DNA from 3 places in the Arthrobacter sp. 01T425 genome. Region 2 is predicted to be linked to each of the others. Evidence: riboswitches for the same ligand, from Rfam matches in the RefSeq annotation. Region 2 holds a riboswitch; each other region holds the start of a gene.
What was found. A riboswitch is a leader RNA that binds a small molecule or an ion and turns the genes downstream of it on or off. The one in region 2 is predicted to bind S-adenosylmethionine.
Positions count from the first base shown of each region.

Region 1: another riboswitch for S-adenosylmethionine. It lies ahead of metX (homoserine O-acetyltransferase MetX); the one in region 2 lies ahead of AC1DNG_RS08060 (DUF1737 domain-containing protein).
Region 3: another riboswitch for S-adenosylmethionine. It lies ahead of AC1DNG_RS14880 (methionine ABC transporter ATP-binding protein); the one in region 2 lies ahead of AC1DNG_RS08060 (DUF1737 domain-containing protein).

Region 1 is NZ_JBFTPY010000006.1:104,140-107,408, forward strand. Features, by position in the region: gene AC1DNG_RS09170 (bifunctional o-acetylhomoserine/o-acetylserine sulfhydrylase) at 1-1,302, shown strand, start outside; SAM riboswitch class IV at 1,486-1,601, shown strand; gene metX (homoserine O-acetyltransferase MetX) at 1,613-2,752, shown strand; gene AC1DNG_RS09180 (MFS transporter) at 2,919-3,269, shown strand, end outside.
Region 2 is NZ_JBFTPY010000005.1:81,019-84,287, forward strand. Features, by position in the region: gene AC1DNG_RS08050 (O-succinylhomoserine sulfhydrylase) at 1-1,041, opposite strand, end outside; gene AC1DNG_RS08055 (rhodanese-like domain-containing protein) at 1,042-1,461, opposite strand; gene AC1DNG_RS08060 (DUF1737 domain-containing protein) at 1,458-1,766, opposite strand; SAM riboswitch class IV at 1,794-1,907, opposite strand; gene AC1DNG_RS08065 (ATP-grasp domain-containing protein) at 2,226-3,179, shown strand; gene AC1DNG_RS08070 (aminodeoxychorismate lyase) at 3,252-3,269, opposite strand, start outside.
Region 3 is NZ_JBFTPY010000013.1:26,104-29,372, forward strand. Features, by position in the region: gene acs (acetate--CoA ligase) at 1-925, opposite strand, end outside; gene AC1DNG_RS14875 (CoA-binding protein) at 1,233-1,658, shown strand; SAM riboswitch class I at 1,756-1,846, shown strand; gene AC1DNG_RS14880 (methionine ABC transporter ATP-binding protein) at 1,986-2,795, shown strand; gene AC1DNG_RS14885 (methionine ABC transporter permease) at 2,788-3,269, shown strand, end outside.

The DNA.
Region 1 (3,269 bases), on a different contig from region 2:
TCCTTTGAAACCCGCCAGATCCACGCCGGCCAGGAGCCGGACAGCGCCACCGGCGCGCGTTCCCTGCCTATCTACCAGACGACGTCGTTCGTGTTCCCCAGCGCCGAAAGCGCCGCGAACCGCTTTGCGCTCGCCGAGCTCGCGCCCATCTACACCCGGATCGGCAACCCGACCCAGGATGCCGTCGAACAGCGCGTCGCCAGCCTGGAAGGCGGTCTCGCGGCGCTGCTGCTCAGCTCCGGCCAGGCCGCCGAGACGTTCGCCATCCTCAATATCGCCGAGGCCGGGGACCATGTGGTGGCCAGCCCCAGCCTCTATGGCGGAACCTACAACCTGCTCGCGCACACGCTGAAGAAGTTCGGCATCTCCGTGACCTTCGTGGCGGACCCGGACAACCTGGACCAGTGGCGGGACGCCGTCCAGCCCAACACCAAGCTGTTCTTCGGCGAAGTGGTCTCCAACCCCCGCCAGGACGTCCTGGACATCGAGGGCGTCTCCCGGGTGGCGCACGAGGCCGGCGTGCCGCTGGTTGTCGACAACACGCTCTCCACCCCCTACCTGATCCGGCCGATCGAGTGGGGCGCGGACATCGTGGTCCATTCCGCCACCAAGTACCTCGGCGGGCACGGCGCCGCGATCGCCGGCGTGATCGTGGACTCCGGCAACTTCGACTTCGGGAAGGACCCGGAGCGGTTCCCCGGCTTCAACACCCCCGACCCCACCTACAACGGCCTGGTCTATGCCCGCGACCTCGGAGCGGGCGGCGCGCTGGGCGCGAATCTCTCCTACATCCTCAAGGCCCGGGTCCAGCTCCTGCGCGACCTCGGCTCCGCGGTGTCCCCGTTCAACGCGTTCCTCATCGCCCAGGGCATCGAAACGCTGAGCCTGCGCGTCGAGCGCCACGTGGCCAACGCCACGAAGGTGGCGCACTGGCTGGAGGGGCGGAACGACGTCGAATCGGTCGCCTACGCCGGGCTGCCGTCCAGCCCCTGGTACGAGCGCGGCCGCAAGTACGGGCCCAAGGGGACCGGCGCCGTCGTGGCGTTCAACATTGCAGGGGGAGCGGAGGCCGGCAAGCGGTTCGTCGATGCCCTCGAACTGCACTCGCACGTCGCGAACATCGGCGATGTCCGGTCGCTGGTGATCCATCCGGCGTCGACCACCCACAGCCAGCTCTCGCCCGAACAGCAGGTGATCGCCGGGGTGAACCCCGGGCTGGTGAGGCTTTCGGTGGGACTGGAGCACATTGACGACATCCTGGCGGACCTCGACGCCGGATTCCGCGCGGCCAAGTCCGCCTAGGCCGAAGCCCACGCCGAATTTCCCCACCTTTACGGGCATGACACCGGGAATCGCCGGCACTTCGGGGCGACCCGCCGGTCACGGCTGTCAAAGGTGGGGAGTCTGCGGTGCTGACGGGTCCGGCTGTCACATGGAAGTCATAATCTTCGTCATTTCCGCACCCCGTTTCGTAGACTCGTACCAGGTCATGAGTGCCAGCGACAGCCCCGGCTTGCTGGCCGGCAACCCTCCTTTTGCGGCGGGGTGCCCCGGGTGAAGACCTGGCCTGCCGGTCAGCTGACGGCGGGCAAGCGCGAAGATAGGTCCTCACATGACGATTGCCGTCACCCGCACGGGTGTTCCCGAAACCAAACCATCCCGGACCCCTGACGGGACCGTCCAGTTCGTCAGGATCGGTGATCTGCAGCTCGAATCCGGGACTCCGTTGCCGGATGTGGTGCTCGCCTACGAGACGTGGGGGACCCTGAACGCGGACGCCTCCAACGCCGTGCTCATTGAACACGCCCTGACCGGCGACACACACGTGACCCGCGGCGAGAGCGGGGAGCCCGGCTGGTGGGAACAGCTCGCCGGACCCGGGGCTCCCGTGGACACGGACAAGTATTTCGTCGTTTCGATCAACATCCTGGGCGGCTGCTACGGATCCACCGGGCCTTCCACCCCGGCCCCCGACGGGCGCCCTTGGGGATCGCGGTTCCCGCTGGTCACCCTGCGGGACACCGCCGCCGCCGAGGCGCGGCTGGCCGATGCCCTGGGCATCGGCAGCTGGTACGCGGTGCTGGGCGGCTCGCTCGGCGGCGCGCGCGCCCTTGAATGGGCCGTCACGTTTCCCGGCCGGGTCCGGCGCTGCGCCGTGATTTCCGTCGGCGCCAGCAGCACCGCCGAACAGATTGCCTTCGCGCAGGCCCAGACGCTGGCCATCCGCCAGGACCCCCACTTCAAGGGCGGGGACTACTACGGCGGCCCGGAACCCGAAGCAGGGCTCGCCCTCGCCCGGCGCATCGCGCACATCACCTACCGCTCAGCGGCCGAACTGGACGGCCGGTTTGGCCGCAACGCCCAGGAGTCCGAGACGCCCCTGGAAGCCGGATCGCTGGCCGGACGCGGGCGCTACCAGGTGGAAAGCTACCTGGACCACCAGGGCAGCAAACTGGCCCGGCGTTTCGACGCGAACAGCTACATCGCGATCACCGAAGCCCTCATGAGCCACGATGTGTGCCGGGGGCGCGGAAGCCTCGGGGAGGCACTGGCTCCGGCCACCGCCGAGTTCCTGGTGGCGGCCGTGGACTCGGACCGCCTGTATTTCCCGGCCCAGTCCCGTCAACTGGCAGAGGCCCTGCCGGGCGGCCCGGAACTGCACATCATTGAAGCGCCGATCGGCCACGACGGCTTCCTGACCGAAATCGGCCAGCTGAGCGGGCAGCTTCGGGGGACCTTCTTCGGCCACTAGGCCGGCCCGCTTGTGCATTTTTGCAGATGCGCTCTGCACTAATGGCCGTTGAGGCTCAGGGCGGGAGCGTCCATACTCATGGGGAATGACGCCATGTGCCCTACATCACGGGCGTCCTCAGTCCAATGGTCCGCAGGGTGTCGAAGGCGACACCGAAGGAGTTCACATGAGCACGGAAAACGCCGCGACAACGCGCGCAGACGAGCCGGACGTCAAAACGTCCGGACTGAAGAAGGTAGTAACGGCCTCCATGGCCGGCACGGTGGTGGAGTGGTATGAATTCTTCCTCTACGCCTCCGCCGCCACGCTGGTCTTCGGCAAGACGTTCTTCCCCAATTCGGGCACGGAACTCGACGGCATTATCGCCGCGTTCCTGACCTACGCCGTCGGATTCGTCGCCCGCCCGATCGGCGGCATCGTCTTCGGCCACTTCGGCGACAAGTTCGGCCGCAAGCAGCTGCTCCAGGTCAGCATCCTCCTGGTGGGCGTTTCCACCTTCCTGATGGGCTGCCTGCCC
Region 2 (3,269 bases):
GCCCAGGTTGTTGGAGATGTCGATGATCCGCAGCGCGTCCAGGAGTGCGAACGCGGCCTGCTTCGCCGTGCGCCCGGGGGAGGGCTGCAGTTCCAGGGTGAGCACGGTCCCGCCGGCCTTCATCTGCTGCACTGCGAGCGGGTACTGCGGGTGGGACGGCAGCAGCGGGTACTTTACCCAGCCGACCGCAGGCTGTCCCTCGAGCCATTCGGCCAGCCGCAGCGCGGAGGCCGAGGAATGGTTGACGCGCAGGGCCATGGTCTCCAGGCCCTTGGTGAGCACCCAGGCGTTGAACGCCGAAAGGGCCGGACCGGTGTGCCGCATGAGCTGCTTGACGGGCCCGTCGATGAATTCCTTGGTGCCCAGGATGGCCCCGCCCAGGACGCGGCCCTGGCCGTCGATGTGCTTGGTGCCGGAGTAGACCACCACGTCCGCGCCGAGGTCGCCGCAGCGCTGGAGCAGCGGGGTGGCGAAGACGTTGTCAACCACCACCGTGGCGCCGGCCGCGTGCGCCAGTTTGCTCACGGCGGCGATGTCCACGATTTCCTGCATCGGGTTCGACGGCGACTCGAAGAACACCGCCGTGGTCGGCTCGGACAGCGCGGATTTCCACTGCTCCAGGTCCGGGCCGTCCACGAAGACCGTCTCGACACCCCAGCGCGGCAGGATTTCGTTGAGGATCACGAAGCACGAGCCGAACAGCGAGCGGGCCGCGACCACCCGGTCGCCGGCCGCCAACAGCGCGCCCAGGGCGGTGAAGACGGCGGACATGCCGGACGCCGTCGCGAAACACGCCTCCGTTCCCTCGAGCAGCCGGAGCCGCTCCTGGAAGGTGGCGACGGAGGGGTTGCCGTAGCGGGAGTAGACGAAGCGCTCGTCCTCACCGGTGAAGGCGCGCTCGGCGGCAGCTGCGGACTCGTAGACGAATCCTGAGTTGAGGAAGATCGGCTCGGTGGTTTCCTGGAAGCCGGTGCGGTCAAGGCCGCCACGGACGGCCTGGGTGTCGGCCGCCCAGCCGGCGGCGTCGGGATTGAAAGTCACTTAGATCTTTCCGAGGTTGGTGGGCAGGCCGCGGTTCTTCCAGCCATTGACGGTGCGTTCGCCAAAGCGGTCGGTCTCGCCTTCGAAGCCCTCAAGGACGTTGTACGAGGTGTAGCCGGCGGCCGTCGCGGCCGTCGCGGCCGCGATCGACCGGGCACCGGAACGGCAAAGGAACACCAGTTCGACGGCGGTGTCCTCCGGCGCCTGCTGCCTTAGCTGTTCCACGAAGTGCGGGTTCGGCGTGCCGCCGGCGAGGTTCCACTGGATGAAGAGCGGATCGTTGCGGCTCTCGCCCGCGGCCGCGGTGTCCGGGATGCCGATGTGGGCCCATTCGCCCTCGGTCCGGACATCCACCAGGATGGCTCCGGCCTCCAGCTTGGCCCACGCCTCCTGCGGGCTGAGGTCTCCGGCGTAGCTCATGCGTGGCCCGCGAAGGCCCCGTCGGCGCCAAATTCGTCGGCGTCGAGCTCATCAACCGCATTGGCCACGGCGGCGTCCGCACTGGCAATCGCGGCCGGCAGGACCAGCGCCTGCGCCACGATCACGGTGCTTCCGTTGAAGCTGGCGGCGGGGCTTCCATGCAGCACGTAGCCCTCGGCCAGGGCGGCTGACACCCGCTCGCAAAAGGCGCGGTCATCCGCCCCGGTGAACAGGCGGTAGGCCAGCCTCTCCTCGCCCCCGGGTGCGGTACCGGGTGCTGTGCCGGGTGCGGCTGTTGTGGGTATTGACGTGTCGGTCACGACGGATCTCCTCTTTCACGCTTGCAGCTCGAATTCTCGATTGCCGAGTATTCACCTGAGGCACCCCGCCGCGAAAGGGAGGGTTGCCGACCGGCCAGTCAGGGCTTGGCACCGGTTCTCATTACTCCCCAAAAACGTAACACCTGCGACGCCGGCCCGCACCGCCGCCGTCGTCATGTTCCGTAACCGGACCGCGGCCCGGGCGAGTAGTGGCGGGCTCCAGTTTCGGGTACAGCCCACTCGTGTCTGCCGGGACGTTTCGCCGTTTACTGGGGGGATTAGGTCCGACGAGTCGGCCGGAGCTGCAGGTGATTCGAGCAATGTGTGAATCAAGCAGTCCCGGAATCGACTCGTCTGTCCATCAACAAGCTGTCTGGGAATCGGTGGCTGGAACGGTCGGAGCCGCAGCCGCGGTCCGGCCGGTGACGGCGGAATGGAGCAATCGTGGGCCCGCGCATACTCGTTACCGGGATTACAAGCGCCGCCGGACGGGCCGTCGCGGCCCAGCTCGAAGCCCGGGGCCTCCCGTACCTCGGCTCCGACGCCCGTGCCGACACCCGCCAGGCCGGGGAGGCTCCCGCCGCCGCGGTCAGGCTCCTGCCGGCGACGAACCCGGACATGGTCCTGGACCTGCGCCGGGTGGTGGACCGCGAAGCCATCAACGTCATCATTCCGACCCTCACCGTGGAACTCCCGGTCCTGGCCGCGGCCCGCGCCGGATTCGCCCAGGACGTGCGGATCATCGTGGCCGACCCCGCCGCGGTGGCCCTCGCCAACGACCACCTATTCACCACCTGGGCGCTGCAAGCCGCCGGCATCCCGGTGCCCCGGTTCGCGGTTCCGGGCGACCTCGCCGCCGCGCCGGCTTCCCTCGCCGGCCTCAGCGGCCCCGTGGTGGTCAAGCCGCGGGTCTTCAAAGGCTCCCATGGGATCCACCTGCTGGCCGGAACCGACTCCGTTAGCTGGAAGAACATGCCGGCGGGGCAACTGGTCCAGGAATTTATCCCGGGCGCCGACTATGTGTGCCTGGTGTTCGGCACCCCGGCACGCAACGCGATGGCGCCGGTGGCGGTGGTCCTCGAGAAGACCAGGACTCCGTATGGACGCGCCGGCAGCGACGAGGTCAGCCGCAGGGTGCCGGCGAACCAGGCCGGGGATGTGCGCAAGCTGGGCCTGGCCGCCGTCCGCACGCTCGGGCTGACCGGGCCGGTCCAGGTCCAGATCCGCCGCCGCACCGACGGAACGCCCGTGGTGCTGGGTGTCTGCGCGACCCTGGGGGAGAACAGCACCTGGGCCCCGGAAATGCTCGACGCCGTGCTCGCAACGTTCATGCTCCCGGCGTTCAACCCGGCCTCGTTCCGCCTGTGCCCGGCAGTGCCCGCGGACGCCCTGGGGTGAGCGCAACACCAACGCGGGGTCACTTACGGCCCATCCGGGGACATGGGATGGGCCGTAAGTGACCCCGCGTTGCTATTCGATGGTCGCGAA
Region 3 (3,269 bases), on a different contig from region 2:
CGCGGCCGGCGGTCATCGGAACGGTGTCCAGTTCGTCCGCGGGAGTGGTCCGGTTGACCACCAGGACGTGTTCGATGGCGTTGTCGCCGGAGACGGCGGCGTCCGCGTTGTCCTTGACCGGCACGGCGGTGCCGCGGCGGAACTGGCCGTCGGTGGTGACCAGGAGCTTGGCGCCGGTGTCCTCCACCCGGAACTTCAGGGCCTCGGCGGAGAATCCGCCGAAGACCAGGGAATGGATGGCACCGATCCGGGCCACCGCGAGGGTGATGATCACGGTTTCGGGGATGACGGGGAGGTAGATGACCACCCGGTCGCCCTTGGTGATACCGAGATCCAGGAGGGCATTGGCGGCTTTGGAGACCTCGCGCTGGAGTTCGGCGTAGGTGACGGCACGGCGGTCGCCGGGCTCGCCCTCAAAGTGCAGGGCCACCTTGTCTCCGCGCCCCGCCGCTACGTGGCGGTCGACGCAGTTGTAGGCGACATTGAGCCTGCCCCCTTCGAACCAGGTGATCTGCGGTCCGGTGCCGGCCTCGACGTCGGCCGGGATCCGGCGGTGCGCGGTGTGCCAGGGCTTGGTTTGCTCCGTCGCGCCGCCGGGCAGGTCCGCCCAGTCGAGGCGGAGAGCCTGGGTTTCCCAGAACGCAACCGTCTCTGCCTGGACAGTTCCCGCGGTCGCGGCGCCGCCGTGCCGGGGAAGGTGGTTTCCGAAGGTGGTGCTGCGGTGACGCGCCGGCCCATCGGCGGGGACGCCGTGCACTGCGCCGTCCGTGGACTCGTTCAGGGACCATCCCGAAGAGCCGCGAGAGGAGCCGGGCGCGTCACGCAGCCCTGCTTCGTTCGCCGTCGCGTCCGAAGTGGTTTGTGGGAATGCCTCGGACGCAGTCCGGGCAAAGGTGGGCAGGGCGGAAGAATTCTCAGGGGTCATTGCTGCACTCCATCGGTCCTGGCAGTAGCACCCTTTGTTGCTCCGGCTCCCTCGAATTTCACCGAAGGAGGGCGGAGCGGTTGCGTGGGAATGGTCGTCTCACGTCACCGGGGGGTTGCTGCGGCGTCATCGATCCAGGTCTCTCGGCCGCTCGGGATGGTCACTACCTACTAGAACTTCAGATGCACGATTCCGCAAAATCGGCGTCCGGGAGCGCCGTAATATTCGTTCACCCGGCGTGGGTCCTGCCCAAATCATTCATTTATTCGACAATTGCCCGGAAAGGTCGCAGGAGTAAGGTTGATGCATGGCCCATGTTAACGATCCGGCAGTCATTGACCGCCTCATGCGAACCAAAGGCACGTGGGCGGTGGTCGGCCTCACCACCAACGAATGGCGCTCGGCGTATGAGGTCTCCCTCTATGTCCGGGACCGGATGGGCATGACCATCATTCCGGTCAACCTTCCGGGCGACGATGTCCACGGCGAGAAGGGGTACCGTTCCCTGTCTGACATCCCGGCGGAGAAGCACCCGATCGACGTCGTGGACTGCTTCGTCAACTCCCACAGGGTGGGCGCAGTCATAGACGAGGCCATCGCAGTAGGCGCCAAGGCCGTCTGGCTGCAGCTGGGCGTCTTCGACGACGCCGCGACGGACCGGGCCAAGGCCGCCGGGCTGGACGTCGTCGTGAACGCGTGCCCCGCCCGCGAAGGCTGGCGCGTGGGCATCTAACGGCCCGGGAATGACGATCAACAGATCGGGAAGAGTCGGTTACAAAATGTGACCGGCTTTTTCTGTATCCGGCCTCCTGCCGTGTGAGATGGACTCGTAACCATCCCGAGCGGCTGAGAGATCTGGCTCCGTGACGCCGCAGCAACCCCCTCCTTTGAGGACGGTGCTACCGCCAGGACCGATGGAGAACCACTGTGTTCTGAGGCTCCCCGGCTTCGCTCAGCGCTGCCCGGAAGCCAGGACCCAGGGCTTTCCTCGGGCGAGCCCGGAGGAAATCATGAACACGCAGACAGCGGCAGCGCCGCGGCCCCGAGCAGGTGGGGGCCTGTGATCGAGATCCAGAACGTCAGCACGTCATTCGCTTCGGCCGCGGGACCTTTCACGGCCGTCGATGACGTCAGCCTGCACATCAGGCGGGGCACCATCCAGGGCATCATCGGGTTCTCCGGCGCCGGCAAATCCACGCTGCTGCGCAACATCAACCTCCTCGAGCGCCCGACGTCGGGCCGCGTCCTGGTGGACGGCGTGGACCTGGTGACCCTGTCCGACGCCGAGCTCCGGACCAAGCGGCATGACATCGGCATGATTTTCCAGCACTTCAATCTCCTCAACAACCTCACAGCCCAGGAAAATGTGGAGCTGTCCCTGAAGTTCGCCGGCGTCGGGAAGGCGGAACGCCGGCGGCGGGCCGCCGAAACCCTGGAAATCGTGGACCTCGCCGACAAAGCGGGAACGTATCCGGCCAAACTCTCCGGGGGCCAGAAACAGCGGGTGGCGATCGCCCGCGCCCTTGCCACCGGGCCCAAAGTGCTGCTCTGTGACGAGCCGACGTCGGCCGTGGATCCCCGGACGACGTCATCGGTCCTGCAATACCTGGCCGACGTCAACGCCGAATTCGGCATCACAATCGTGGTGGTCACCCACGAGATGAATGTCATCAAGGCCATCGCGGACAACGTCGCGGTCATGGAAGAAGGCCGGGTGGTGGAGCAGCTCGACCTCGCCGAACTCCAGCGCCCCGGTTTCCACCCGGCGACGTCGATCGGCCGCTACCTGGTCTCCGATGAGATCCAGCTGGACCGCTCCGGGAGGGGCACCCACACCACAGCCGCGTCGGAGGGCCTGATCAATGTTTGACCGCATCCTGGAAGTCCTGCCCGAAATCGGCGTCGCCATGGGACAGACCCTCACCATGCTGCTGGTGGCGATCCCGCTGGCGGTGCTGCTCGGGACACCGCTGGGTGTCCTGCTCTACACCATCGGTCCCAACGGGCTCAAGCACAGGCCAAAGCTGCACCGGGTCCTGGACGGGCTGGTCAACCTGCTCCGCTCGTTCCCGTTCCTGATCCTGCTGATCGCGATCATTCCCGTGACCAGGTTCATTGTCGGCACGACCATCGGCACGGCCGCCGTCATTGTCCCGCTGACCCTCAACGCCATTCCGTATTTCGCCCGCTTCGTGGAACAGAACCTGAGCCAGCTCGGCGGCGGAGTGGTCGAAGCGGCACGGTCCATGGGCGCCAGCCGGTCCCAGATCGTCCGGGACGTCCTGATTGTGGAGGCGAAGCCCGGACTCGTCAGCTCCATCACCATCATGACCGTCAGCTTCAT